DNA from 3 places in the Citrobacter werkmanii genome. Region 2 is predicted to be linked to each of the others. Evidence: predicted binding sites of a transcription regulator. Region 2 holds the regulator's gene; each other region holds the start of a gene.
The links. Region 2 encodes Fur, which represses iron uptake genes when iron is present. Its sites were predicted from a motif close to ATAATAATGAGAACNACTATCAA; they were not measured.
Positions count from the first base shown of each region.

Region 1: FOB24_RS11280 (TonB-dependent siderophore receptor) is a predicted target of Fur. The motif match lies at 3,917-3,939, and genes of this name have one in related genera.
Region 3: exbB (tol-pal system-associated acyl-CoA thioesterase) is a predicted target of Fur. The motif match lies at 7,534-7,556, and genes of this name have one in related genera.

Region 1 covers NZ_CP044101.1:2,222,264-2,232,476, reverse strand. Annotated here, with positions in the region: gene mfd (transcription-repair coupling factor) at 1-1,453, shown strand, start outside; gene ldtC (L,D-transpeptidase LdtC) at 1,602-2,567, shown strand; gene bhsA (multiple stress resistance protein BhsA) at 2,654-2,911, opposite strand; gene comR (TetR family copper-responsive transcriptional repressor ComR) at 3,155-3,790, shown strand; gene FOB24_RS11280 (TonB-dependent siderophore receptor) at 4,038-6,218, shown strand; gene FOB24_RS11275 (glycine zipper 2TM domain-containing protein) at 6,276-6,815, opposite strand; gene ndh (NADH-quinone dehydrogenase) at 6,984-8,288, opposite strand; gene ycfP (alpha/beta hydrolase YcfP) at 8,524-9,066, opposite strand; gene nagZ (beta-N-acetylhexosaminidase) at 9,088-10,113, opposite strand; gene thiK (thiamine kinase) at 10,124-10,213, opposite strand, start outside.
Region 2 covers NZ_CP044101.1:1,759,519-1,769,731, reverse strand. Annotated here, with positions in the region: gene pgm (phosphoglucomutase (alpha-D-glucose-1,6-bisphosphate-dependent)) at 1-1,286, opposite strand, end outside; gene seqA (replication initiation negative regulator SeqA) at 1,311-1,853, opposite strand; gene ybfF (esterase) at 2,047-2,820, shown strand; gene ybfE (LexA regulated protein) at 2,949-3,236, shown strand; gene fldA (flavodoxin FldA) at 3,392-3,922, shown strand; gene fur (ferric iron uptake transcriptional regulator) at 4,212-4,658, shown strand; gene tcuR (tricarballylate utilization LysR family transcriptional regulator TcuR) at 4,786-5,712, shown strand; gene tcuA (FAD-dependent tricarballylate dehydrogenase TcuA) at 5,810-7,213, shown strand; gene tcuB (tricarballylate utilization 4Fe-4S protein TcuB) at 7,200-8,339, shown strand; gene tcuC (MFS transporter) at 8,393-9,688, shown strand; gene chiQ (ChiQ/YbfN family lipoprotein) at 9,733-10,065, opposite strand; gene chiP (chitoporin ChiP) at 10,115-10,213, opposite strand, start outside.
Region 3 covers NZ_CP044101.1:4,340,958-4,351,170, reverse strand. Annotated here, with positions in the region: gene FOB24_RS21390 (HIT family protein) at 1-424, opposite strand, end outside; gene FOB24_RS21385 (DASS family sodium-coupled anion symporter) at 468-1,922, opposite strand; gene dkgA (2,5-didehydrogluconate reductase DkgA) at 2,111-2,938, opposite strand; gene yqhD (alcohol dehydrogenase) at 3,042-4,205, opposite strand; gene FOB24_RS21370 (AraC family transcriptional regulator) at 4,399-5,298, shown strand; gene yghB (DedA family general envelope maintenance protein YghB) at 5,389-6,048, opposite strand; gene metC (cystathionine beta-lyase) at 6,180-7,367, opposite strand; gene exbB (tol-pal system-associated acyl-CoA thioesterase) at 7,618-8,352, shown strand; gene exbD (TonB system transport protein ExbD) at 8,359-8,784, shown strand; gene FOB24_RS21345 (hypothetical protein) at 8,856-9,263, opposite strand; gene FOB24_RS21340 (hypothetical protein) at 9,265-9,669, opposite strand; gene FOB24_RS21335 (ESA_00282 family adhesion-associated protein) at 9,774-10,213, shown strand, end outside.

The DNA.
Region 1 (10,213 bases), 460 kb from region 2:
CTTCGACAACTTCCGTGATCGCTTTGCCAACTGGCCGGTACGTATTGAAATGCTGTCCCGTTTCCGTAGCGCCAAAGAGCAAGCGCAGATTCTGGAGCAGGTGGCCGAAGGGAAAATCGATATTCTCATCGGCACCCACAAACTGCTGCAAGCGGACGTGAAGCTAAAAGATCTGGGTCTGTTGATTGTCGATGAAGAGCACCGTTTTGGCGTTCGTCATAAAGAGCGCATCAAAGCAATGCGCGCGGATGTCGATATCCTTACGCTGACGGCAACGCCTATTCCGCGTACGCTCAATATGGCGATGAGCGGCATGCGCGATCTGTCGATCATCGCCACGCCTCCTGCCCGTCGTCTGGCGGTGAAAACCTTTGTGCGTGAATATGACAATCTGGTGGTTCGCGAGGCTATCCTGCGTGAAGTTCTGCGCGGGGGGCAAGTTTATTATCTGTTTAACGACGTCGAAAATATCCAGAAAACCGCTGACAGATTAGCGGAACTGGTGCCGGAAGCGCGTATTGGTATCGGCCATGGTCAAATGCGCGAGCGCGAACTGGAACGCGTGATGAACGATTTCCACCATCAGCGCTTTAACGTGCTGGTGTGCACCACCATTATCGAAACCGGGATCGACATCCCGACCGCCAACACCATTATCATCGAACGCGCCGATCACTTTGGTTTGGCGCAATTACACCAGTTGCGCGGCCGTGTGGGACGTTCACACCATCAGGCGTACGCCTGGCTGCTGACGCCGCATCCAAAAGCGATGACCACCGACGCGCAAAAGCGCCTGGAAGCCATCGCCTCGCTGGAAGATTTGGGCGCTGGCTTTGCGCTGGCGACCCACGACCTTGAAATTCGCGGCGCGGGGGAACTGCTGGGTGAAGATCAGAGTGGTTCCATGGAAAGCATCGGCTTCTCGCTGTATATGGAGCTGCTGGAAAATGCTGTCGATGCGCTCAAAGAGGGACGCGAACCGTCGCTGGAAGATCTCACCAGCCAGCAAACCGAAGTTGAACTGCGCATGCCGTCACTGCTGCCGGATGACTATATTCCCGATGTCAACACGCGACTGTCGTTCTACAAACGTATTGCCAGTGCGAAAGGCGAAAACGAGTTGGAAGAAATTAAGGTCGAGCTGATAGACCGTTTTGGTCTGCTGCCCGACCCGGCCCGTACGTTGCTGGATATTGCCCGGTTACGCCAACAGGCGCAGAAACTGGGCATCAGAAAGCTTGAAGGCAATGAAAAAGGCGGCACGATTGAGTTTGCAGAGAAAAACCACGTTAACCCGGTCTGGCTGATTGGTTTACTGCAAAAACAGCCGCAGCACTTCCGTCTGGACGGTCCAACCCGGCTGAAATTTATGCAGGATCTGAGCGAGCGTAAAACGCGAATCGACTGGGTACGCCAGTTTATGCGCCAACTTGAAGAAAACGCCGTAGCATAGTGAGCAGGCCGGGAGCGCACATAACGCTCCCGGCCTGTGAATTTACAAACTCTTTGCACTTCCCTGCACTTCCCGACACAGCAAACGGCCATAATTCCTGTTTACTTTTACATAATAAAAACCACGTAAAAACAATGGATTTATGGTGATGTTAAACAATAATCGACTCTCTCGCTGGTTAGCCTTTTTTACGCTTGCAGCGACCTTCGCGTTAGCACTTCCGGCTCAGGCAAACACCTGGCCGCTGCCGCCGCCGGGAAGCCGTCTGGTGGGACAGAATACCGTTCACGTTGTCGAAGACAATGGCGGTTCTCTCGAAGCTATTGCGAAAAAATACAACGTCGGCTTTTTAGCGCTGCTGCAGGCCAACCCCGGCGTTGATCCTTTCGTGCCTCGTCCTGGCAGCGTTTTGACTATCCCATTGCAAACCCTGTTACCGGATGCACCGCGCGAAGGTATTGTCATCAACCTCGCCGAACTGCGTCTTTATTATTACCAGCCGGGGACAAATTCGGTGACCGTATATCCTATTGGCATTGGCCAGTTAGGTGGTGATACGCTGACGCCCACCATGGTAACCACCATTTCCGATAAACGCGCTAATCCCACCTGGACGCCTACGGCAAATATCCGCGCGCGCTATAAAGCAAACGGCATCGATCTTCCTGCCGTTGTCCCTGCCGGGCCAGATAACCCGATGGGCCATCACGCAATTCGCTTAGCCGCATACGGCGGTGTTTATCTGCTGCACGGCACCAATGCTGACTTTGGTATCGGTATGCGTGTCAGTTCCGGCTGTATTCGTCTGCGCGACGATGATATTGAAACCCTGTTCCGTCAAGTGAAGCCAGGAACCAAAGTCAATATCATTAACACGCCGATCAAAGCCTCGGTCGAACCTAACGGCATGCGACTAGTGGAAGTGCACCAGCCGCTGTCAGAAAAGATCAATGATGACCCGCAACTGCTGCCGATCGTGTTGAACGCCGCAATGCAGACCTTTAAGAATGCGGCGCAAACGGACCCTGCCGTCATGGAACATGCGATGGAGATTCGCTCAGGCATGCCGGTCGATGTCACCCGTCATCACGATGTGGCTCAACAACCGATGTAAACATTACCCATAAAAAAACCCCCGCTGGATTTTATTCCGCGGGGGTTTTTTATTTAACTCGCAGTGGCATTGCGATGGGTTAAATCTTATTTGTAGATAACGGCAGTCCCGTGAAGGGTGTTAGGACCGGTAACGGAAGTAATACGGAAAGACTTCGCGCCCATCTCATCCGCTTTCTGCGCCAGTTGATCTTCCAGAGAACCTAAGTTCGTCCCCGCATTTGCAGAGATAGTACCAACTTTCTGTTGACCTGCAGGCGTGGCCTGAACTTCAACAGCGGCGAAGCTGGCAAATGACAGTGAGCTAAGAACAGCAGCAACAAACAGAGTTTTTACGTTTTTCATAATAGTGACCTTTTGCAGATGAATGGGTGTCGTAATGATTAACTTAACGATCGATAGGTAAATCATAGATGTGATCCAGGTCACACGTCAACATTTTTTTATAATGATCGTTATATAAAAGATAAAGACCTTATTTTTCATGCTAATAGCTATAAATTATTTTTATCGCTAATCCGCTGGAGTGTGGCGGGGAATATTTTTATAATGATTATTTAATAAACCCAACAAAGGTACATCGGCACCATGACAACTGAAACGACAGGTTGTGCAAAAAAAAGCCGTGGCCGACCAAAAGTGTTCGACAGGGAAGCCGCGCTTGATAAGGCCATGACACTCTTCTGGCAGCACGGATATGAAGCGACATCGCTCGCCGATCTCGTGGAAGCAACGGGTGCGAAAGCGCCCACGCTGTATGCGGAGTTTACCAACAAGGAAGGGTTGTTTCGTGCCGTGCTGGACCGCTATATAACTCGCTTCGCGGCGAAACACGAAGCTCAGCTGTTTTGCGAAGAAAAAAGCCTTCAGTCAGCACTGGAAGACTATTTCACCGCCATAGCGACCTGCTTTACCAGTAAAGATACTCCGGCAGGATGTTTTATGATTAATACGTCCGCGACGCTGGCGGCCTCTTCCCGCGAGATCGCCCACACGGTGAAATCACGCCATGCGATGCAGGAACAGACGCTTACCCAGTTCCTTCGTCAGCGCCAGCAGCGTGACGAAATTCCGGCCCACTGCGACGTGCAAAAGCTGGCCGAATACCTGAACTGCATTTTACAGGGTATGTCGATTAGCGCCCGTGAAGGCGCGTCATTTGAGAAACTGATGCAGATCGCACACACCACCCTGCGGCTGTGGCCTGAACTCATCAAAGCTTAACTCTCTCCTCTCTCTTCCACGAACAGATGACACCGCCGGGGGCTAAAAGCCCTCGGTTTTTTGTACCAATAACCCTTCATTCCTTATTGTTTTCATCGCATTAGCAGATCTTTTTTAAAAAATGTATTGATAACGACAATTATTATCAGCAATATTCGCATTTGTTTTAACACCTGTTTCCCAATGTAACTATCGGTTTCTCTACCGCAATAACAAAAACAGACCGACTTTTTTAAAAGGAATACAAATGCATAAGCGTCTCTGGGTGCTCAATCCGCTCTTATTATCCTTAACCCTACAGGCTATCGCAGCGGAGGAAGAGAATCTCATCGTCAGCGCTAACCGCAGCCAACGCACCGTGGCAGAAATGGCGCAAACGACCTGGGTTATTGAAGGAAGCGAAATTGAACAGCAAGTTCAGGGTGGTAAAGAGTTCAAGGATGTTCTTGCTCAGTTAATCCCCGGAATTGATGTCAGCAGTCAGGGACGAACCAATTACGGCATGAACATGCGCGGTCGCGCCATCGTAGTATTGATAGACGGTGTCCGTCTGAATTCCTCCCGTACCGACAGCCGTCAACTTGACTCCATTGACCCGTTTAACATTGCTCATATTGAAGTCATCTCAGGCGCAACATCCTTGTATGGCGGAGGAAGTACCGGCGGTTTGATCAACATCGTCACCAAAAAAGGTCAGCCTGAGCGTGAAGTCGAACTCGAACTGGGCAGTAAAAGCGGGTTTAATAACAGTAACGATCATGACGAACGCGTCGCCGCCGCGGTGAGTGGAGGAACCGATCGTGCATCCGGTCGTATGTCCGTCGCGTATCAACGGTTTGGCGGTTGGTATGACGGCAACCACGATGCTCTGCTGCTGGATAACACCCAAACCGGCCTGCAGCATTCCGATCGTCTGGACGTGATGGGCACCGGGACGATTGAGCTGGATGATAACCGTCAATTACAACTGGTTACCCAGTACTACAAGAGCCAGGGGGATGAAGATTACGGGCTGGATCTCGGCGAGAACATGTCCGCCGTGACCGGAAACGGTAAAGCTTATACCAGCAGCGGACTGAACTCCGATCGTATTCCCGGCACCGAGCGTCATCTGATCAGTCTGCAGTATTCCGATGCAGACTTCTTTGGTCAGAACCTGGTCAGTCAAATCTATTACCGCGACGAATCGCTAAAATTCTACCCCTTCCCTACGCTGAGCAAAGGCAAGGTCACCAGTTTCTCCGCCTCACAGCAGGATACCGACCAGTTCGGTGCCAAAATTACCCTCAACAGCCAGGTGATGGATGACTGGGAACTGACGTGGGGTATCGATGCGGATCATGAAACCTTCGATTCCAATCAGAAATTCTTCGATCTGGCTTACTCTCTGCCCTCCGGTGGCATGGACAACCGTACCGCTTATACTACCGGGCGTTATCCTGGTTACAGCATCACCAACTTCGCGCCTTTCCTGCAAAACAGCTATGACATAAACGATATCTTCACTCTCAGTGGCGGCGTACGCTATCAATGGACCGAAAACAGGGTTGATGATTTCGTTGGCTATGCCCAACAGCAGGGAATCGCGACGGGCCTTGCAAACTCCGCCGATACCATTCCGGGCGGCAAAACCGATTACGATAACTTCCTGTTTAACGCCGGGATCCTCGCCCACCTGACTGAGCGCCAGCAAACCTGGTTTAACTTCTCTCAAGGCGTTGAGCTTCCGGATCCGGGGAAATATTACGGTAACGGCACCTATTCTCTGGTTGGCGATCATTATCAACTTCTGCGCAGCGTCAACGTGGCGGATTCTCGCCTGGAAGGGATTAAAGTTAACTCGTACGAGCTGGGATGGCGTTACACGGGCGATAACCTGCGCACACAACTGGCTGCTTATTACTCCACTTCGGATAAATCGATCGTTATCAACCGCAGTGATATGACCATAAACGTACAGCCCGACGATCGTCGGATTTATGGTCTGGAAGGTGCGGTAGATTATTTCATCGCCGATACTGACTGGAGTCTGGGCGGCAACTTCAACGTCATTAAATCCGAAGTGAAACAAAACGGTAAATGGCAGAAATGGGATGTCACTCTGGCTTCACCATCTAAAGCAACCGCATGGGTCGGCTGGGCGCCTGAACCGTGGTCGCTGCGTGTACAGAGCCAGCAAACATTTGATCTGAGTGACGCCAGCGGCAATAAGCTGGACGGCTATAACACCATGGACTTTATCGGCAGCTACCAGCTCCCGTTAGGTAAGCTGACCTTCAGTGTGGAAAACCTGCTGAATGAAGAGTACACCACGCTATGGGGACAACGTGCGCCACTGCTGTACAGCCCAACTTATGGCAGCCCGTCACTGTATGAATACAAGGGCCGGGGTCGTACCTTTGGTCTGAACTACGCCTTAATCTTCTGATAAAAAAAGCCCCCCAGCCTGAGCGAATGGGGGGCTAATGTTCAGGATAATGCTATTTTACGCTTTGTTATTCAGTACCAACTGTCCGTTGTTATCCAACGGAATTTGCGCGCCGGGGTCCTTATCCATACGAATTTTCCCCTGCTGATCGCCAATTTTGTACGTCACGTCGTAGCCCAGCATTTTTTCTGATTTGTCATACACCGTTTTACAACGCTGCTGCGTGGTGGTGTACGTATCGTTTTCTTGCATCGAACCCTGGATCTGGTTACCGGCATAGCCGCCGCCTAATGCACCCGCCACGGTGGCAATATCTTTACCGCGTCCGCCACCAAACTGGTGGCCGATAACACCGCCAGCTACGGCACCTAGCACAGAACCCGCGATACGGTTTTCATCTTGCACCGGCTTGCGGTGCGTGACCGTCACGTTCCGACACTCCTGACGTGGCGTTTTTACCGATTCTTTAATCGGTGTTGCAGAGACAACTTGTGCATACTGTGGGCCACGCTCGAAAACGTTAAGACTGGCCACCGCTGCAACACCCAGCGCAGCAGCTACGCCAATCCCTATACCCGCCAACATTGATTTATTCACGGGACTTCCTCCTTTTTTGCTATTAGCAAAAACTTTGCAACAGAAGGTAAGGAATGCCAATCAGATTACGGATGAAAATAGCGGAAGGCAGGGATAAAGCGAGATGATTCAGAGAACTCTGAAGGAAGGCGTCGGATGCGTGAAATTGTCCGACGCCTGAGGTCAATATTAATGCAGTTTCAGACGCGGACGAATCACCCGGTTAATACTGCCGACCAGCATCATCAGGCCAGTTTTGAAGTAACCATGCAGCGCAATCTGATGCATACGATACAGTGAGATGTAGACAAAGCGCGCAATACGGCCTTCTACCATCATTGAACCGCGCGTGAGGTTGCCCATCAGGCTACCGACGGTAGAGAAGTTAGAAAGCGAGACCAGAGAACCGTGATCTTTGTACTGATACGCTTTCAACGGCTTGCCGTTCATCTGCGCCAGGATATTGTTCATCGCGCAGGTCGCCATCTGGTGCGCAGCCTGAGCGCGCGGCGGCACAAATCCACCTTCCGGACGCGCGCAGGAAGCGCAGTCGCCAATCGCATACACGTCAGGATCGCGTGTGCTTTGCAGCGTCGACTCAACCACCAGTTGGTTAATTCGGTTCGTTTCCAGACCGCCAATATCCTTCATAAAGTCTGGCGCTTTGATCCCTGCGGCCCACACCATCAGGTCAGCCTCAATGTATTCGCCATCTTTGGTATGCAACCCGCCTTCGTCAGCGCTGGTAACCATCGTCTGCGTCAGTACGCGTACGCCCAGTTTGGTTAATTCATTGTGCGCGGCGCTGGAAATCCGCGGCGGCAATGCCGGCAGGATACGCTCACCGGCTTCAACCAACGTAACGTTCAGCGCGTCATTGGTCAGTCCTTTATAGCCATAACTGTGCAGCTGTTTAACCGCATTGTGCAGTTCCGCGGAGAGTTCAACCCCCGTCGCGCCGCCGCCGACAATGGCAATATTCACTTTACCGTTAACGCCCAGATTCGCGGAATACTTGAGGAACAGATTCAGCATCTCCTGGTGGAAACGACGCGCCTGATGCGGGTTATCAAGGAAAATACAGTTCTCTTTGACGCCCGGCGTGTTGAAATCGTTGGACGTACTGCCCAGCGCCATCACCAGCGTGTCATACGGCACTTTACGCTCAGGAACCAGCAGATCGCCCTTCTCATCGCGCAGCTCAGCGATAGTAATGGTCTTCGCTTCGCGATCGATATCAACCACCGAGCCCAACTGGAACTGGAAGCCATGGTTACGGGCATGCGCCAGATAGCTCAGCGCATCCACACCTTCATCCAGAGAACCGGTCGCCACTTCATGCAGTAACGGTTTCCATAAATGGCTGTGGTTTCTGTCCACCAGCGTAATTTTGGCCTTTTTCTTACGCCCCAGCTTTTTACCCAGCTGCGTCGCCATTTCCAGTCCGCCAGCACCGCCGCCGACAATCACGATCCTTTTCAATGGTGTAGTCAACGTGACCCCCTCAAATTTATTAACCAATTGTTAATTAAAAGTTATTGGCATAGCCTTTAATTAACAACAAGTTACGATAATGAAAATGTCCTTCGAGAGTGAGAATAACACGAACGGTGCATTGGTCATACCAAAATTGATGTGCATCAAGTTTTGATGCTGAAAAGATAGACAACCGGAAGGTTAAGGACAAAAAAACCAGCCCGAAAGCTGGTTTTTTAGACGCTCATCAGGCTTAACCTAACGTCTTGAACGCCTTAATGCGCTGCAAATGCGGGGAGATATTTTTAAACTTATGCGTCTGCTCTTCGTCCCAGACGATCTCATAAAAATGATGCAGCTCTTCTGACGAGCGCTGACTGTTCAGAGCTTCATCATGGCGAGAGAGGATCACCAGGCAGCGATCGCGGTTCTTTTCACGAAAATTGGTCACGCATTTTGTCGCAATGTCAGCATACTCTTCAGGTCTGTCGATTTTCCCTTCCATATTCTCATATGGGAACAGGTTAGGATTAAATACCACCTGACGAATATCACACAGAAAACCAATACGTTCTGCCCAATATCCCCCCAGCCCGACGCCACAAATCAGCGGACGGTCGTCCACATTAAGCTGCAACATTTTGTCCACTTCTTTCAGCAGATGCTGCATATCATGTTTAGGATGCCGTGTACTGTAGCTAATCAGCCTGACATCCGGGTCGATAAATTGCAGCTGCAACACCTTCTCGTGGTTGCCCGGACTATTAGAGTCAAAACCGTGTAAATAGATAATCATCGCATCCTCGCCAAACGTGCGTTAATGACCTGCTTTCTCTTCCTGCCAGCGCTCATGAAGCTGGTTGAGCTGGGCGCTTACCGTCTTCCAGCGTGTCGAGTCCATCAGTTCCTGACGTGAAAATGAACCTTTATGATACAAACGTGTAACACGTTCTGCATTGATCGGCGACAGATTATCTAACACACTGACCGCTCCCTTACGATTATTGCAGACCAGGATCATATCGCAACCAGCATCCAGCGATGCCTGCCCACGCTCGGCGTAGCTTCCCATAATCGCCGCACCCTCCATCGACAGATCGTCAGAGAAAATAACGCCGTCGAAGCCAAGCTCCTGACGCAGTACCGTCTTCAACCAGTGAGGCGAACCACTCGCCGGACGCGGATCAACATCGCTGTAAATAACGTGCGCAGGCATAATGGCATCGAGTTTGTTTTCCGTAATTAACGTCCGGAACACGGACATATCCTTCGCACGAATCTCAGCTTCTGAACGTGGATCGGTTGGCGTTTCTTTGTGCGAATCCGCCGTCACAGCTCCATGCCCGGGGAAGTGTTTACCGGTGGTCTTCATGCCAGCGGCATGCATACCGTCAATGAAGCGGGTCGCCATCGCCAACGCTTTCAGCGGATCGGCATGATAAGAGCGCTCGCCAATCGCTGCGCTGATATGTCCCACGTCCAGAACCGGTGCAAAACTAATATCAATATCCATGGCGATCATTTCGCTGGCCATCAGCCAGCCGGCGTCCTGAGCCAGTTTGCCGCCCTCTTCCAGACCGTGTAGCGCGGCAAAAGATTGGGCCGCAGGCAGGCGGGTAAAACCTTCGCGAAAACGCTGCACGCGTCCGCCTTCCTGATCAACCGCCACGACCAAATGATTACGTGACGCGCTACGGATCTGGCGCACTAACTCACGCAACTGTTCCGGGTCATGATAATTTCGGGTAAAGAGAATCAACCCACCTACCAGCGGATGCGCCAGAATCTCTCGCTCTTCAGCGTCCAGCTCATACCCTTCGACATCCAACATTACTGGGCCCACACTGCTCTCCTCATCCTTTCATTGTTAGCTGCCGCCAGGTTTCATCGGCCAGCCTGATAAATTGTTGATCGCCGGTTTGTCGCCAGCGATACTCAAACCA
Region 2 (10,213 bases):
GGGTTCTTACCGGTCACTGCGGTAATTTCTGCCGCCAGCAGGCACATGATGATGCCGTCTTTGTCGGTCGACCACGGTGTACCGTCGAAACGCAGGAAAGAAGCGCCCGCGCTCTCTTCACCACCAAAGCCAAAGCTGCCATCGAACAGACCGTCAACAAACCATTTAAAACCGACCGGCACTTCCACCAGCTTACGACCCAGATCGTTGACCACGCGGTCAATCATTGCCGAGGAAACCAGCGTCTTACCGACGGCAACATCTTTGCCCCACTGTGGGCGATGCTGGAACAGGTAGTTGATCGCCACCGCCAGGTAGTGGTTCGGGTTCATCAGCCCCGCCGGGGTGACGATACCGTGACGGTCATAGTCCGGATCGTTGGCAAAGGCCAGATCGAACTTGTCACGCAGCGCCAGCAGACCCGCCATCGCGCACTCGGAGGAGCAGTCCATACGGATTGCGCCGTCTTTATCGAGATGCATAAAGCGGAAAGTCTGATCAACATGGTCGTTAACGATAGTCAGGTTCAGGTTGTAGTGCTTCGCAATACGCTTCCAGTATTCGATACCGGAACCGCCCAACGGATCAACACCCAGCGTCAGACCCGCTTTCTGGATCGCCGCCATGTCGACGATATCCGCCAGTCCTTCCACAAACGGTTGAACCAGGTCCTGCTCTTTCACATGACCCGATGCCAGCGCCGCGTCCAGCGACATACGCTTCACGCCTTGCAGACCGTCAGCCAGCAACGCGTTAGCCCTGTCTTCCACCACTCTGGTGACGTTGGTATCTGCCGGACCACCGTTTGGCGGGTTGTATTTAATGCCACCATCTTCCGGCGGGTTGTGGGACGGCGTGATCACAATGCCATCAGCCAGCGGGCCGCCTTTTTTGTTGTGGACCAGGATGGCATTCGACACGGCAGGGGTTGGCGTAAAGCCGTTGTTTTCCTGCACGATGACATCAACGCCATTCGCCGCCAGCACTTCCAGCACAGAGATAAAAGCCGGTTCAGACAGCGCGTGGGTATCCTTGCCCACATAGCACGGGCCAGTAATCCCGTTTTTCGCACGTTCTTCAGCAATCGCCTGGGCGATAGCCAGAATATGCGGCTCGTTAAAACTATGACGACCTGCACTGCCGCGATGCCCGGACGTACCGAACTTGACGGCGTGCTCAGCGTTCCCTGCCGTTGGTTTCAGTACATAGTACTGTGCCGTCAGTTGGGCGACGTTAATCAAATCACTCTGTTGCGCAGGTTGACCTGCACGGTTGTGGATTGCCATTGCCTGGTCCTTCTAATGCAAGGATTAAATTGTTCCGCAAACCTTTTCAATCAATTCCGCAGGGAATTGCATTGACTGCATGATGTGCTCCACCATGCTGCATTTACGGCCGGTGTTGGTATTGGTGATCACCCAGTACGGCGTGCCTGGCACGTGTTTCGGTTTGGTTTGATTACCATTTTTCAGCAGCGTCTGTTCATCTGCCGCAAAATAAACGCGCGTCCGGCCATGCAACGAATCCGTTGCTTCGGCGAATGCGTTTTGATCCAGAGAATAGAGTGTAGACAGCACCAGCATAAAGCGATTTACTGCTTTCTTCTGTTCCGCATATTCATCGGACAACAGCAGTTCACGCATCGCGCGCACTTTATCTTTTACGGGGTTAACCGGCTTAGCTTCCACGACAGGTTGCACAGCGCGGACTTCTTTTACTACCGGAGTGACAGGCTGTGCTGCGGCGGAAAATTTCAACATACGCCGTAAAATGTCGGATGCGCTCTCGCCGATATGCTTGGTATGGCTGGCAATATAGCTATAGAGTTCATCATCAACTTCAATCGTTTTCATCTTAATCCAGTGCAGTGTTTAGCTGAATACAAGTTGTTGGGTTAACACGCGTAGTGTAAAGGCAAATCCCAACAGCGGATAGCGTCAAGCCTGGTGACTGATAAAACTCGGAGTAACCGTAGTTGTTGCAGCCCTGTGGCAGAATGGTCAACATGATACCCTAACCCGTGAGTGTGAAAAAAAGAACTTTGCCATGAAATTGAATATCCGAGCTCAATCTGCGCAAAACCTGCACAATAATTCTCCCATCGTCCTGGTTCACGGCCTGTTTGGTAGCCTGGATAACCTGGGGATCCTGGCACGCTCCCTGGTGGCCGATCACGATATCATCCAGGTTGATATGCGAAATCATGGCCTCTCGCCCCGATCGCCTGAAATGAATTATGCGGCCATGGCGCAAGACCTGGTGGATACGCTGGACGATCGACAGATCGAAAAAGCGATCTTTATTGGTCACTCGATGGGGGGAAAAGCCGTCATGGCGTTAACCGCGTTGGCCCCTGATCGTATTGATCGGCTGGTGGCTATTGATATTGCGCCGGTTGACTATCATGTGCGCCGTCACGATGAGATTTTTGCGGCAATCAATGCCGTAACCGAGGCACAAGCGTCCTCGCGCCAGCAGGCGGCAAGCGTCATGCGCCAGCATCTGCAAGAGGAAGGTGTTATTCAGTTTCTGCTGAAATCCTTTGTTGACGGCGAGTGGCGCTTTAACGTTCCCGTATTGTGGGATCAATATCCCAATATCGTCGGTTGGCAAACCCTCCCGGCATGGGAGCACCCGGCATTGTTTATTCCAGGCGGTAACTCCCCTTATGTCACCGAAGCGTATCGCGAGCAACTGCTGGCACAATTCCCGCAGGCTCGGGCGCACGTTATCGCAGGCGCGGGGCATTGGGTACATGCGGAAAAACCTGAAGCAGTGCTGCGGGCCATCCGTCGTTATCTGAACGAACCGGCTAACTGATTAAAAACTCAGCGTCCGTGCGCGATTACGCGCGTGGGCGTTGGCGTGCCTCTCCTGCTGATGTATTATGGCGCGCTATCCATCCGGGCGGACGCCTGGCTGATTGTTTCCCCGAAGTCACCAAGATCATGGCCAAAGAACAAACGGACCGTACGACATTAGATCTGTTCGCGCAGGAGCGTCGCCCGGGACGACCCAAAACTAATCCGCTCTCGCGTGATGAACAGTTACGTATAAATAAACGTAATCAGCTTAAACGTGACAAAGTTCGCGGGCTTAAGCGTGTCGAACTGAAACTGAACGCTGATGCCGTTGACGCGTTAAACGAGCTGGCCGAGGCGCGCAACATGAGTCGCAGTGAACTCATCGAAGAGATGCTGATGACCCAACTCACCGCATTGCGCGGTCAGGCATAGTCTGAATTTCTGCTCTAAATCATAAATCGTGTAGCACAGAGTGCAGTCCCGCGTGTTTGCTGTTTCCGCATGCCTGACTGTTCTGCTATGATTGCCCTTATCCGTGGGCAATGCGCCACCACCATTTCAATAAGTTTCAAGAGGTTATTTTACTCATGGCAATCACTGGCATCTTTTTCGGCAGCGACACCGGTAATACCGAAAACATCGCAAAAATGATTCAAAAACAGCTTGGTAAAGACGTTGCCGATGTACATGACATTGCAAAAAGCAGCAAAGAAGACCTGGAAGGGTATGACATTCTGCTGCTCGGCATTCCAACCTGGTACTACGGTGAAGCGCAGTGTGACTGGGACGATTTCTTCCCTACCCTCGAAGACATTGATTTTAACGGCAAACTGGTTGCATTGTTCGGCTGCGGCGACCAGGAAGATTACGCAGAATATTTCTGCGATGCGTTAGGCACAATTCGCGACATCATTGAGCCACGCGGCGCCACCATCGTCGGTCACTGGCCAACGGCGGGTTATCACTTTGAAGCGTCCAAAGGCCTGGCTGACGACGACCACTTTGTCGGTCTGGCTATCGATGAAGATCGCCAGCCGGAGCTGACCGCTGAACGCGTAGAAAAATGGGTTAAGCAGATCTCAGAAGAACTGCACCTCGACGAAATCATCAATGCCTGATTTCGCGCGGCGCAGATCCTCATCTGCGCCGCATCAATAGATAAAACCAATCAAAATAATTGCTACAAATTTGTAACTTTTCCGTCTGACCCTGTACAATGGCTGGATGCCAATCGGGTGTTGCACAGTGTGTTTGTCGGCGATACCACGTTTTGATTAACAATATATGCCAGAGACTTGCTGTTTTCATTTAACCATGGCAGTTCTATAATGATACGCAATTTCTCAAGTGCAATTTCTGTCACTTCTGTTAATGAAGTGAATCGTTTAGCTACAGGACAGATTCCGCATGACTGACAACAATACCGCATTAAAGAAGGCTGGCCTGAAAGTAACGCTTCCTCGTTTAAAAATTCTGGAAGTTCTTCAGGAACCGGATAACCATCACGTCAGTGCGGAAGACTTATACAAACGCCTGATCGATATGGGTGAAGAAATTGGTCTGGCGACCGTGTATCGTGTGCTGAACCAGTTTGATGATGCCGGTATCGTGACCCGCCACAATTTTGAAGGTGGTAAATCCGTCTTCGAACTGACTCAACAGCATCACCACGATCACCTCATTTGCCTCGACTGCGGCAAAGTGGTCGAGTTCAGCGATGATTCCATTGAAGCGCGTCAGCGTGAGATTGCGGCTAAACATGGTATTCGCTTAACCAACCATAGCCTCTATCTTTATGGCCACTGCGCCGAAGGCGATTGCCGCGAAGATGAGCATGCGCACGACGGCAAATAATGTGACGATTTCTGAAAAGCCAACCATCCGGTTGGCTTTTTTTATGGGCCAAATTTGACCATCCCCCTCTTCCTTCTACGTCAATGTTGCTTTAATGTAAAAATCAATTGCCATTCGGAGAGTTGAAATGGAACTTCGTCAACTACGCTATTTTGTGCGTATTGTAGAAACCGGCAGCATGGGTAGCGCGGCGCTCGATCTCAATATCGGTGTTTCGGCACTCAGTCAGCAAATGACGCGCCTGGAAAGCGAACTTGCTATTCGTCTGCTTCAACGCACCTCGCGCGGTGTGACGCCCACCAGCGCCGGACTGGCTTTTTACTCCCAGGCGCAGCTGGCGCTCCGGCATGCAGACGATGCAATCCTCGCCGCGCGCGAGGCCCGACTTTCCGGACACGTCAGCGTCGGTATGGCCCCCAGTACCGCTTCCGTTCTCGGCATGCCATTTATTCACGCCATGCGGGAAAGCTATGCTGATGTTCGCCTGCATGTGGTGGAAAGTCTCTCTGGCAACCTGGAACGAATGATTAATACCCGCCAGATTGATCTGGCTGTCGTGTTTCAAAAAGAAAAGATCCTGCGCTGGAGCGCCAGACCGATTCTTGAAGAACGGCTGTTTTTGATTGGGACCCATGCCCTATTGGCTGATATTGTCGACGACAATATTGCTCCAGCCCAACTGGCAAATATTCCATTGATCATGCCAAGCCCGGGACATGGTCTGCGCGGCAGGCTGGATGCCATCTGCCAGGAACACGCGCTAAATATTGAGATCGCTACTGAAATTGATGGTCTGGCGTTACTGATGCGCGCCGTACGCAGTGGCATTGGCGCCACTCTTCAGCCCGGTGCGGCGATCTCCCATCTCGATAAAGAAACTCTAAGAGTGATCGGCGTCTATAATCCGATACTTAGCCGCCCTAACTTTCTGGTCAGCCTCTCTGACGATGAACTTACCCCGGCAGGCCTTGCCGCCCGTGTGGTGCTGACGAAAGTTATGCATCAACTGGTGGAAGCAGGAAGCTGGCCTGGCGCTACTCTTTACAATAACTAAAGTACTGTTTAGCACCACATCATAGCGCCCGCACCAGCTGTGCGTATACATTTCAATTACAAATTTAACAAATAGTTAAATGGTAATGGAGTATACGATGGTTGATGTTCTGGTGATTGGTGGTGGTAATGCCGCGTTATGTGCTGCCTTGACCGCCCGGGAGCAAGGAGCTTCGGTACTCCTGCTCGAAGCGGCCCCCCGGGAATGGCGCGGAGGAAACTCCCAACACACGCGTAATTTACGTTGTATGCATGATGCGCCGCAGGATGTGCTGGTGGACAGCTATCCTGAAGAAGAATTCTGGCAAGATCTGTGGCGCGTCACGGAAGGGAATACCAACGAAGCGCTGGCGCGTCTGGTGATCCGTACCTCTTCACAATGCCGCGACTGGATGCGCCAGCACGGCGTTAACTTTCAGCCACCTCTCTCTGGCGCTTTACACGTGGCGCGAACCAACGCCTTTTTTATGGGCGGTGGAAAGGCCCTTGTGAATGCCTATTATCGCAGCGCAGAAAAGCTGGGAGTGCAGATCCGCTATAACACCCCGGTTCAGGCGCTTGAACTGCGTAATGGCGAGTTCGTGGCGGCGCTGGCAGGCGAAGAGCGCATCACCGCTAAATCCTGCGTGCTTGCCGCTGGCGGTTTTGAGTCTAACCGCGAATGGCTACGAGAAGCATGGGGAGAGAACAAGCGCGGCGAATGGCCAGCGGATAACTTCCTGATTCGCGGCACGCGCTTTAACCAGGGCGTACTGCTCAAATTTATGATGGATGCCGGAGCCGACATTATCGGCGATCCCTCCCAGTCACACTGCGTGGCCATTGATGCCAGAGCGCCATTATATGACGGCGGGATTTGCACCCGCGTGGACTGCGTCTCGCTCGGTATAGTGGTGAACCGGGACGCTGAGCGCTTTTATGATGAAGGTGAAGATTTCTGGCCCAAACGCTACGCCATCTGGGGACGTCTGGTCGCTCAACAGCCAGGGCAGATTGGCTACTCCATCATCGACAGTAAAGCTATTGGCCACTTTATGCCGCCGGTCTTTCCCGGCGCGCAGGCCAATACGTTGGCAGAGCTGGCTCTTCAGTTAGGACTGGATGCCGAACGTTTTACCCACACCGTGACGCAATACAACAACGCCTGCCAGCCAGGTCAGTTCGACCACACCGTTCTGGATAACTGCGCCACCAAAGATTTGCTACCCGCGAAAACGCACTGGGCGCGACCACTGGACCAGCCGCCATACTACGGCTATGCCCTGCGGCCAGGGATCACCTTCACTTATCTTGGGTTAAAAGTGAACGAACACGCCGCTGTGCATTTTGCCGGGCTTCCAAGCCGTAACCTGTTCGTCGCCGGAGAGATGATGGCGGGCAACGTGTTGGGCAAGGGCTACACCGCTGGCGTGGGGATGTCGATCGGCACCACCTTTGGCCGCATTGCCGGAAAAGAAGCCGCGCTGGCCGCACGTAAGGAGACACGTCATGAAGCAGCTTGAGAAACTGATCATCGAAGCGCAAATTATCACCGAACCGGAAGCTGAAGTTGAACGTGTGATGCAGGTGTGCAATGCCTGTCGCTATTGTGAAGGCTTTTGCGCCGTATTCCCGGCGATGACGCAACGTCTGGAATTCGGTAAAGCGGATATCAACTATCTGGCGAACTTGTGCCATAACTGCGGCGCTTGCCTGCACGCGTGTCAGTATGCCCCGCCTCATGAATTTGCCATCAACGTACCAAAGGCGATGGCGGAGGTCCGGCTCGAAACCTATCAGCATTATGCGCAACCCGCCGCCTTTGGCGCGCTTTATCGTCGCGCGGGCGTAACCGTGATGCTGGCGCTGGTTTTCGGTCTGATCCTGTTTTTACTCCTCGCTATAGGTTTGAAAGGTTCACTATTCCATCCTCCGCTGGCCGGGGATTTCTATCAAATTTTCCCGCATAACCTGCTGGCCTGGATGTTTGGTTCGGTCTTTATTCTGGCGATCGGTTTGCTGATGGCGGGCGTGATCCGCTTCTGGCGCGAGATCTCTCCGGGTATGCCGCGTTCCGCCGAGATTGCTGAAGCCTCACACGATGCGCTGACGCTGAAATATCTCGATGGTGGCCACGGCAAAGGTTGTAACGAAGCGGATGATGCTTTCACCCTGATGCGCCGCCGTTTCCACCACTTTACCTTCTACGGTTTTATGCTCTGCTTTGCCGCCACCGTGGTGGCTACAGGCTATCACTACTTTGCAGGCATAGAAGCGCCCTACCCGTTCTTCAGCGTTCCGGTGATGCTGGGCACGCTGGGCGGAATTGGTCTGGTTGTCGGCCCGGCTGGCTTGCTATGGCTGAATCTTAAACGCTCACCGCTACACGGCGACGCACGGCAAAAACCGATGGATCGCGGTTTTATTTTGCTGCTGCTGCTGACCAGTCTGACCGGTCTGGCGCTGCTGGCGGGAAGAGACACCTCATGGATGGCTATTTTACTGGCTATTCATCTCGGCGTGGTCATGGCGCTTTTTCTGACCATTCCTTACGGAAAATTTGCCCACGGATTTTACCGCTGCGCAGCCTTACTCAAGTGGGCGATTGAGAAACGGCGCGGCAAACAAGCGGGGGTCACAAGCGACTAACCCGCAAACTCTTACCTCTATAAATATTATGATAAGACAGTGGAGCAACCCTAATGACACAACAACCATCGCGCGCCGGAACTTTCGGCGCAATACTGCGGGTAACCAGCGGTAATTTTCTCGAACAGTTCGACTTTTTTCTGTTCGGGTTTTACGCCACCTATATCGCAAAGACGTTCTTCCCCGCGGAGAGTGAATTTGCCGGGCTCATGTTGACCTTTGCGGTTTTCGGTTCGGGTTTTTTAATGCGGCCCGTTGGCGCAATCGTGCTGGGTGCTTACATCGACAGAATTGGTCGCCGTAAAGGACTGATGGTGACGCTGGCGATCATGGGCTGCGGTACCCTGCTGATTGCCCTGGTTCCCGGTTATCAAAGCATTGGCCTGCTGGCCCCTGTGCTGGTATTAGTCGGTCGATTATTGCAAGGCTTCTCTGCGGGCGTAGAGCTGGGAGGCGTTTCGGTTTATCTTTCTGAAATCGCCACGCCTGGCAATAAAGGTTTCTACACCAGTTGGCAGTCCGCCAGCCAACAGGTCGCCATTGTGGTGGCGGCGCTGATTGGCTACGCTCTGAATGCCACACTGGGGCACGATGAGATCTCTGAATGGGGCTGGCGCATTCCGTTTTTTATTGGTTGTATGATTATTCCGTTGATCTTCGTCCTGCGCCGTTCGCTTCAGGAAACAGACGCATTTTTACAACGTACGCACCGTCCCGACACCAGGGAAATTTTCACCACTATCATCAAAAACTGGCGTCTGATCGCTGCGGGTACGCTGCTGGTAGCGATGACCACCACGACGTTTTACTTTATTACCGTCTACACCCCAACCTACGGCAGGGCCGTACTCCACCTGAGCGCGCGCGATAGCCTGGTAGTCACCATGCTGGTCGGTATTTCTAACTTTATTTGGCTGCCGATTGGCGGAGCGATATCTGACCGAATTGGTCGTCGTCCGGTATTGATGGGGATTACCGTACTCGCACTGCTTACCACCTGGCCGGTAATGCACTGGCTCACCGCCGCGCCAGACTTCATGCGCATGACGCTGGTCCTGCTTTGGTTCTCGTTCTTTTTTGGCATGTACAACGGGGCAATGGTCGCGGCACTCACCGAGGTGATGCCTGTCTATGTCCGTACGGTGGGCTTTTCACTGGCATTCAGTCTTGCCACGGCGATTTTTGGCGGCCTTACACCAGTCATATCCACGGCGCTGGTCCAGCTAACCGGGGATAAAAGCTCACCTGGATGGTGGCTGATGTGCGCAGCACTTTGTGGACTCGCCGCCACGGCAATGCTGTTTGTCCGACTGAGTCGGGGCTATCAACCAGTGGAACATAAGCTCTGAAAAGCAAACGGGCGGAAAATTCTCCGCCCGTAGCATTTTTCGAATTACTGCGCAGCGTTCTTGCTACGAATTTCCTGCCAGACCTTGTCACAATCAGCATTAACGGACTGATCGTTACCCGTGCGCGTGGCCTGGATACACTGCTGATAATCCAGTACGCGTACGCTTTCTTCATTAGCAAACTGCTGGTGCTGCTTTTCTTTCTTCAACACATTCAGCACGCTTTGGCAGGCTTCAATTTTCTCCGGCGATCCTTGCGCGGTGTTAATACACGCGCTGTAGGCTTCTTTCAGGCGACTGTCTTCTTTCGGCGAAGGGGATTGCGCACAAGCCACCAGCCCTGATGCCATAATGGCGATGAGTATCAGTTTTTTCATAGCACTTTCCTCAACGGAGCGGCAGACGTCTGGTCTGCCGCTGTTGGCATTAGAAGATGGTGAACGGAGCAATAACGATGAACTTCACGTCGCGTTCATCCTGGAAGATGTTGCCATAACCACCGCCCCAGCTCGGAATGTCTGAATG
Region 3 (10,213 bases), 2.4 Mb from region 2:
CCAGTTTTTCGTCATCAGCCCGTTCATGATCGTGTGACGACAGATATCCTTCATACTGCTCGAAAAATTTGTTCTGCCGCGATTCAATCGGTTTCCAGTGGGTTAAATCGCCAGTACCGTGCATAGGACTTAATTTACTGTGCACATGGTCTACGCCGAAACCTTCGAAGAACATTCCCGTACGACTGACATCCGGGAAAGCCTTATCCAGTTTCTTAGCCACTTTTTGGGTCGCCAGCATCAGGTCCGCTAACGCCTGCGGCGGCATATCGAAGGCATAGCTCGGGTAATGTTTTTTCGGGATCACCACGGTAAAACCGTCGGTGTTCGGGAAAATCGACAGAAAAGCCAGGTGGTGCTCGTCTTCCCATACCTTATGGCAGGGCGCTTTGCCTTCAACAATTTGACAGAAAATACAGGTCATTCCTTTTCTCCGCAGGTAAGGTATTCCTCAGAACGCAGTCAGTTTAGTACAGACCCAACACCTTCCACCACATCAGACCCACGGTAATAAAGACCGCCTGGTTAAACAGGCTGATGATAAATCCTGTGCGCCACCAGACGCCCGTTGGAACGTACCCTGCGCCAAACAGAATTGGACCGCGAGCATGAGTGTACTGGGTGAGCGAGCAGTACAAACTGCTGGTGAAGGCCAGCATTAGCGCCGTGGGGGCCGCGGGAATATTCAGATGCAGCCCGACGCCGAGGAAAACGGCATACAGCGCGGCAATCTGCGCATTTCCGCTGGCAAAAAAGTAGTGGGTATAGAAATAGGCGGCGTTCAGCAGTAGCAGGACGATCACCCAACTGGTCCCGTGCATAGTACTGCTCAGGCTATCGCCAATCAGATTGCCGAACCAGGTGGTGAAGCCCAGTTTTTTCAACTGATTCGCCATCATCAGTAGCGCGGCAAACCAAATCAGCGTATCCCATGCCCCTTTCTCACTTTTGACGTCCTCCCAGCTCAGTACGCCGCTCAGCAATAAAATCGACAGCCCTACAAACGAGGCGGTGGTGGCGTCAACGCCCAGCGTATCGCCAAAAATCCACAGCACCAGCAGTACGCCGACGGTTGCCAGCATCAGCCATTCACCGCGTGACATGCGGCCCATTTCCGCCAGCTCTTTGCGCGCCAGGTTAGGGGCATCCGGCGTGTGTTTGATTTCCGGGCGCACCAGCCAGTAGACCAGTAGCGGAACGAGCAGCAAAGAGACCAGACAAGGTAGCAGCGCCGCCATAAACCAGCCGCCCCAGGTCAGCGTAACCCCGGCGTTGGCCGCCAGTTTTACTGCCAGCAGGTTGCCGGTATAGCCGGTCATAAACAGTGCTGCCGTCACGTCGTTGACGTTGCCAATACAGGTGATAAGAAAGGTGCCGATTTTACTGCGGGACTCATCTTCCGGGTTCGAATGGAAACTACGCGCCAGAGAGTCGGCAATCGGATAGATGACGCCGCCGCAGCGCGCCGTATTACTCGGCATAGCGGGAGAGAGGATCAGATCGGCAAAAGCCAGACCGTAGGCGAGTCCCAGCGTGCGCTTGCCGAGCAGGCGGATCATCTGCAACGCAATGCGTCGTCCGAGGCCGGTTTTGATAAACCCACGGGCAATCATAAAGGCCACGACGATAAGCCAGATAAGTGAGCTGTTCAGTTCGCTGAGTGCCGTGGTGATGGCGCCGCTGGCGGTTTTATCGCCGGCAGCATAGGCGAGCGCGAACACCGTAATACCAATAATGCCGACCGCGCCGATGGGTAAGACTTTCGCCACAATAGAGGCGATGGTGGCAACGAAGATAATTGCCGAATGCCAGGCTGGCGCACTTAACCCAGTGGGGGGAGTAAGCTGCCAGAGACCGGCAGAAATGAGTACTATAAGAATTAATGGGAGCCATTTGACGCCATTACTTTTTTTATCAGCCACGATTACGCACCTATAGGTGTGGTAAATATATTCATTAGATGAATATATTTATTGAATAATTAACAGGTTATGTTGCGTAATGCTGCTCCAGCGACTGCAAGAAATACATCAATATATGTATGTTAATTGTTTCCTGATATTTCATTGCCAGCAAGGCCCGACGGGAGTGTCGGGCCGGAGAGAAGAGATTAACCGCCGAACTGGTCCGGGTCTGGTCCCAGCCGTCTGCCCTGATCGAGTTTCGCGATTTCGCCTAATTCTTCTTTATCCAGGCGGAAGTCCCAGACGTTAAAGTTTTCAGCGATACGGGCAGGCGTCACCGATTTCGGAATAACCACCAGACCGTTATCCAGATGCCAGCGGATGACAATCTGCGCTGGTGATTTACCATATTTCTCTGCGAGGTCACGGATGATCTTTTGGTCGAAGACGTCTTTCCCGCCCTGCGCCAATGGACTCCAGGATTCGGTCTGGATCTTATGCGTGGCGTTCCAGGCATGAAGCTGGCGCTGCTGCATAAGTGGGTGCAGTTCTATCTGGTTGATCACGGGATGAACGCCAGTTTCATCGATCAGGCGCTGGAGATGATTGATCTGAAAGTTGCACACGCCGATGCTCTTAATCAGCCCTTCTTTTTGCAGATCGATCATGTTTTCCCACGCTTCAACGTAGTGATCGATCGCCGGAACAGGCCAGTGCATCAGGTAAAGATCGAGGTAATCGAGCTGGAGTTTCTCCATGCTTTCGAGTAAGGCTTCACGGGCGCGTTTCTGATCATCATTCCACAGCTTGGTGGTGATGAATAACTCTTCCCGCGGCACGCCGGCATTACGTATCGCTTTGCCGACACCTTCTTCGTTTTTATATGCGGCGGCGGTATCAATCGAACGATAACCCACTTCCAGTGCTTTATGGATAGCGGTAATGACTTCTTCGTTGCTTGCCTTCCAGACCCCCAGGCCCAGTTGCGGCATGACGTTACCATCCTGTAGCTTGATAATGGTTGGACCGGTCATAATTCCCCCCTGGATTACAGTCACCGGAGCAAGCTCCGGTGAGTTAGGTGTGACTTAAGTCTGGTATAAATACCCAAAAACGAAAGGCGGAGGTTAAAAAACCTTAGCGGGCAGCTTCGTAAATCCGACGGCTGACGTCGAGCGTAATGTCCTGATGTTCACCCAGTTTCGTACCGCCGTGCGCTTGCAGTTTTTCCAGCAGCGCCGGGATGGAGCTACCGTCCAGACCGTAGTCAGACAAGCGTGTTGGTACGCCCATTTGTTCGAAGAAAGCACGGGTAGCGGCAATGGCGGCATCAATACGCTGGTCTTCGGAACCTTCGGTGATATTCCAGATACGCTCTGCGTATTGCAGCAGTTTGGCACGCTTGGTATCGCGTTTTTCATTCCACAGCGCAGGCAGAACGATGGCCAGCGTTTGCGCATGATCCAGACCATGCATCGCGGTCAGTTCGTGGCCCAGCATATGGGTTGCCCAGTCCTGCGGTACGCCTGCGCCAATCAGGCCGTTCAGCGCCTGGGTTGCCGCCCACATCACGTTCGCACGCACGTTGTAGTTTTCCGGCTCCTGCAAGGCTTTCGGACCTTCTTCGATCAGCGTAAGCAGAATGCCTTCGGCAAAGCGATCCTGAATTTTCCCGTCGACCGGATAAGTTACATACTGCTCAACGGTATGCACGAAGGCATCTACAACGCCGTTCGCAACCTGACGTGGCGGTAGGGTATAGGTGTAAACCGGATCCAGAACGGCAAATACCGGTTGTACAAACGGGGTCATAAAGGCCAGTTTGTCGCCGGTGGTTTTCCGCGAGATGACCGCGCCGGAGTTAGATTCAGAACCGGTGGCGGGCAGGGTTAATACGGAGCCCATCGGGATGGCGCTTTTTACGTCGTTGCCGTGAGTTTCCAGAATACGCCATGGGTCGATGCCGTCAGCGTACTGTGCTGCTGCCGCGATGAATTTGGTGCCGTCCAGTACCGAACCGCCGCCCACTGCCAGCAGGAACGTTACTTTTTCATCACGCACGAGCTTTACCGCATTCATTAGCGTTTCATAAGACGGGTTTGGCTCAATACCGCCAAACTCCAGCACGTCCAGGCCTTTCAGTGCATCCTGAACCTGTGCCAGGACACCGGTTTTTTTCACACTGCCGCCGCCGTAGGTAATCAGTACGCGGGCATCCTGAGGGATTTGGTCGCGCAGCTCTGCAATAGCGCCTTTACCGAACAGAATTCGGGTTGGGGTATGGAGATTAAAATTGTTCATTGCTCGTTCCCTTGTGTGGGTAAAAAAGAGGGCAGGAGAGTGTCTGCCGGATGATGAACATTGTGGTCGCCAGCCGCGCTGCTCTCAATGCTCATTTCTGCCGATGTCTTGCCCATTTCTACAGATTACTGGAGAAAACGGATAAATCTGCGCATTATGTCAGGGTCGCAAACCGATGATGAAATGGTGCTTTATGAACCGTGAAGAGATCTGCCTTCTGCTGACAGATAAAATTAAGCAGCTGAAAAACAATGAAAATAAACTCAGTGCATTGCTGCCAGATGTCCGCCTGCTGCACGGAACGGTGCCAGCGGCGCGCACACCGGTCATGTATCAGCCAGGCATCATATTTCTCTTCTCTGGACATAAAATTGGTTATATCAATGAACGTGTATTTCGTTATGACGCCAATGAATACTTGCTGCTAACCGTACCTTTACCCTTTGAATGTGAAACGTATGCGACACCGGAGGTTCCGTTGGCCGGAATTTATCTGAATGTCGATATCCTGCAATTGCAGGAGCTGTTGATGGACATTGGAGAAGACGAGCTGTTTCAGCCTGCCATGGCGGCCAGTGGAATTAACTCCGCGACGCTTTCAGACGAAATTCTCTGCGCCGCTGAGCGACTGTTGGATGTGATGGAGCGCCCGTTGGATGCGCGTATTCTCGGCAAACAGATCATTCGCGAGATCCTCTACCATGTGCTGACCGGGCCGCGCGGCGGCGCGTTACTTGCGCTGGTCAGTCGTCAGACGCATTTCAGCTTGATAAGCCGGGTGCTGAAGCGGATTGAAACCAAATACACCGAAAATCTCAATGTAGAGCAGCTGGCGGCAGAGGCGAACATGAGCGTGTCGGCGTTTCATCATAATTTTAAAGCGGTGACCAGCACGTCGCCGCTGCAATATCTTAAAAGCTATCGTCTGCATAAAGCGCGGATGATGATGATTCATGACGGGATGAAGGCCAGTGCGGCAGCCATGCGCGTCGGCTATGAGAGCGCATCGCAGTTTAGCCGGGAGTTCAAACGTTTCTTTGGCGTGACGCCGGGGGAAGATGCGGCCAGAATTCGGATGATGCAGGGGAGTTGATTTCTTGTCCGTCTGAAAGGTACACCGTAGGCCTTAAAGCTGCGCGCCATAAGGCAAAATGCCGGAGATTATCCGGCCTACGGATGCGACTCAGGCGCTACAGTATTTTTTTTTAATCACCACGAACAGGGTTCCCAACAGACCTGCGGTTAACAGGGCAATCGGTAGGATCATTAAAAAGGTCATCACCTGATCTTCATGGCGTTTAACGAACGGGATCATGCTCAGCGCGTAGCCAAAGCTGGTGACGACGGTGACCCACAGCAGGCCGCTCAACCAGTTAAAAAACTGGAATCGACGGTTAGGCAACCCTGAAATTCCCGCCATAGTCGGCAGCAAGGTACGTACGAACGCCAGGAAGCGCCCGGCCAGCAGCGCCATCAGGCCGTGTTGGTCAAACATGCAGGTGGCGCGCTGATGATATTTTTCAGGTAATTGCGCCAGCCAGCCTTTTACCGTTCGCGTGTTGCCCAGCCAGCGTCCCTGAATGTAACTGAGCCAGCAGCCCAGGCTGGCGGCGGCGGTCAGAATAGCTATGGTAGGTAAAAAACTCATCACGTCCTGGGCGATCAGCGCTCCAGCCAGTAATAACAGGCTGTCTCCGGGTAAAAAGGAGGCGGGCAGCAGGCCATTTTCTAAAAACAGTGTGGCGAACATGACGAAGTACACCACGCTCACAACGTGTGGATCCGCCAGCGCGGCAAAGTCGTGTTGCCAGAGCGCGGAGACAATATCTTGAATAACTACCATGGACTTTCCTGTGGAACAGCGTTTATGTGTGGATTGTACTCCTGAATTGTCCGGGATGCCTTGATCCCGGACGCAACAATTGCAGACTTTTCCACCAGAAGTGTCTGCATATATGTCCATCTATGGCAATGTTACTCGATTCGGGCAAATCCTGCGGCTAAATCGGCAATCAGATCGTCAACATTCTCTAAACCGATATGCAAACGGATAAGCGTTCCGCTGAAGTCCACCTCGCCTTGCGGACGGATTGCCGCAATGTGCTCCGGCTGGTTGGCGAGAATCAGCGACTCAAAACCGCCCCAGGAGTAGGCCATGCTGAACAGGCTGAAGTGATCCAGATACGCGGCTAACTCTTCATTATTTAGCTTCTTATTCAACACAAAGGAGAATAGCCCGCTGCTGCCGGTAAAATCACGTTTCCAGAATTCATGGCCTTTACTGCCGGGCAGCGCCGGGTGATTAACGCGGGCGACCTGTGAGTGGTTGGACAGCCACTCGGCGACCTTTAAGCTGCTTTCATGATGCTGGCGTAAGCGTACGCTCAGCGTGCGTAATCCACGGCTGGTCATATAGGCGGTATCGGCGTCGAGCATTTGTCCCATCAGATAGGCATTTTCGCGCAGTTGATCCCAGCAACGGGCATTGGATACCGCTGTGCCGACCATGCCGTCGGAATGACCAATCAGGTATTTCGTACCCGCCTGAATCGAGATATCGATACCGAAATCCAGCGCCTTGAACAGCACGCCGGCAGCCCAGGTGTTATCAATTATGATGACTGCATCAGGCGCAACGCTTCTGACGGCGGCTACAATTGCCGGCACATCATGTACCTCCATGGTGACGGAGCCGGGTGATTCCAGAAAGACAACTTTGGTGTTCGGCTGAATGTGCTTCACAATATCGGCACCCACCAGCGGATCAAACCAGCCCGTTGAGACGCCTAGTTTGCCGAGAATTTTGGTGCAGAAGTCCTGGCTGGGTTCATAGGCGGTATTGGTCATCAACACATGATCGCCTTGTTCAACAAAGGCAAGGATGGTGTTGGCAACGGCTGCCGCGCCGCAAGGGAACAACGCGCAGCCCGCGCCGCCTTCCAGTTCGCACATGGCTTCCTGCAGCGAAAAATGCGTCAGGGTTCCACGACGTCCGTAGAAAAGCGCACCGTTAGCACGGTTGCGCGTGGCCTGCTTTTTTGCCTCAACGCTGTCAAACACCAGCGAAGAAGCGCGCTGGATCACGCTATTTACCGAGCCCAGCGTGTACTTTTTACTGCGTCCTGCGTGCACGAGTTTGGTTTCAAGTTGTTTATCTGCCATGGTGTATTACCTGTTTTTATACGTCTGGATGTCTAAACTACCATGAATCAAAGATGACGCATCCTGCAGAAAGGTCATACAGTAGAAAATAATCTCAAAATGCTTCTGGTGACTTTTTTACTGCGTAAGCGCAAGGAAAAGAAACCAAAGGTGCGGCAATATGTAAATAGTAATGAGAACGACTATCAATTCGACGTTGTTTTGATATGATTACGCTTAGATTTTGTGATTTGCGTCCTGGAGATACAGAGTGGGTAATAATTTGATGCAGACGGACCTTTCCGTCTGGGGTATGTATCAGCACGCCGATATCGTGGTTAAGTGCGTGATGATTGGGCTGATTTTAGCGTCAGTGGTCACCTGGGCTATCTTCTTTAGTAAGAGCCTTGAGTTCTTTACTCAGAAACGCCGTCTTAAGCGTGAACAGCAACTGCTGGCGGATGCCCGCTCTTTAGACCAGGCAAACGAGATTGCCGCAGGATTCGATGCTAAAAGCCTTGGCGCACAGTTGATTTATGAAGCGCAGAACGAGCTGGAACTGTCGGAAGGCAGTGACGACAACGAAGGTATTAAAGAGCGCACCGGTTTCCGTCTGGAGCGTCGTGTGGCGGCAGTAGGTCGTCATATGGGACGCGGTAACGGATACCTGGCCACCATCGGGGCAATCTCGCCATTCGTGGGTTTATTCGGTACGGTATGGGGCATCATGAACAGCTTCATCGGGATCGCACAAACCCAAACCACCAACCTGGCCGTTGTTGCGCCGGGTATTGCAGAAGCGCTGTTAGCGACCGCGATTGGTCTGGTTGCGGCGATTCCTGCGGTCGTCATCTACAATATTTTCGCACGTCAGATTGGCAGCTATAAAGCGATGCTGGGCGATGTCGCGGCGCAGGTGCTGTTGCTGCAAAGCCGCGATCTGGACCTGAACGCCAGCGCCTCCGCGCATCCGGTACGTGCTGCGCAGAAATTACGTGTAGGGTAATGTTCCATGGCAATGAGCTTTAATGAAAACCTGGACGATAACGGTGAAATGCATGAAATCAACGTGACGCCGTTTATCGACGTTATGTTGGTTTTATTGATCATCTTTATGGTGGCCGCGCCGCTGGCAACAGTAGATGTGAAGGTGAATCTCCCTGCCTCCACCAGTACGCCGCAGCCGCGTCCCGAAAAACCGGTTTATCTGTCAGTCAAAGCCGATAAAAGTATGTTTATCGGCAACAATCAGGTGACGGATGAAACCATGATTAGCGAGCTCAATACGCTGACAGAAGGGAAGAAAGACACCACAATTTTCTTCCGCGCGGATAAGACCGTCGATTATGAAACCATGATGAAGGTAATGGACTCGCTGCATCAGGCGGGTTTCCTGAAGATTGGTCTGGTCGGTGAAGAGACCGTGAAAGCGAAGTAACTTTCTCGCCGGGTAGTGGTTTTCACCTACCCGGCCTGCTTATCCTGATTCCACGCCCCACAAACCTGTTCTTATCTGTTTTCATCTAACGCGACCGTGGTTATCCTGGTCGGTTCGTAGCTGCCTTCGGACAGCTTGCGCGTCAGGCGTAAGGTGGCCGTTTCTCGCGCGAGTATATGCTGGTAGGTGCTCTCCAGCCGGGCCATGATTTTATCCCGCAGTTCGGGTTGTTGGGCTATGATGGCCTCAATCGCGGCGCCATAGATCTCTTCTTTCGCCTGTAGCGCATAAATTTCACGGCGATTTTGCCATTTCATCCGCACCAGCGCGGCGGGTATAGAAACCATTTCCTGGGCAACGCTTTCCAGTGTTGCGTTTTTATTGGCAATCAGGATGGCTAAATTCTGCTTTAAGACAAACTCATCACTTTTATGGTCATCTAAAGCCAAATAAACATTATTATCCTCAACATCTTTCATTTTATTTCTCTTCCAGAGAATAAAAAATAGGATCGCTGGATTCGCGGGTAATTAAATTAAGCCAAATTTTATTGCCTTGCTCATTAATGATGGCTGTTTTTTCGGTCAAAATTTCACTTAATTCTTGTGCGTTAATGTCGCCTTCTGCTTGCAATGAATTGAGCAAGCGCGTGAATGACTCAATCTTTGCCGCGCAAAACAAACGCTCTTTTAAATGACGGTCGCTCTCTTCAAACAACATATTGCGCGCCTGGCCGGTCGCTGTAGCGCTGATCAAAATATCTGCTTCATAATCGCTTAATGTTCTCTTTCCCTGAGTCAAATTTTCACTGTTTTCTGTGGGGAAGGTATTAGTCGATGTTTGAGATAAATGATAATGCGCGGGAACAAGATGCTCGGGAAGCATGTTGAAATATCCTTTGATGCCAATACTGTATTGTTTTTAATATGTCAGGCTGCGTTGACAATAGCATGGCGTAATTTTAAAATCAAAAAAAATGGAGCCAGTATATGAACAGTATATTTTATTCTGTTATTACCCTGCTATTGCTTACCTGCGGGGTGCTTTTGTTGATGCGCAGCGCAAATAAAAACCGCTATGCAGAAAATGGTAACGCTGGACACCAGCCGGAAATCTTGAGTAAAGAAGAGGGTGAAGATCATTTTTCTGTATTGATGAATTCGATTACCCCGGTATGGTATTGGCGGGTTAATCACGAATATATCGATTTTATCCACTCGACGATCAAACGGATGACGATGGCGGAGCTGAATGAGACGCCTGGCTTATTTGATGCGCAGCGGCGCTGTAGCGACCTTAACTCTGCGGTGTATAAATATTACGACAATATAAAAAAACGCTGTCTCAGCGGCGAGAAGGTCTCGCATGCCGATCTGGATGTGCTCAACTTACGTCAGTGCTTCAGGGAGTTCAGCCTGGAGGCTTACCC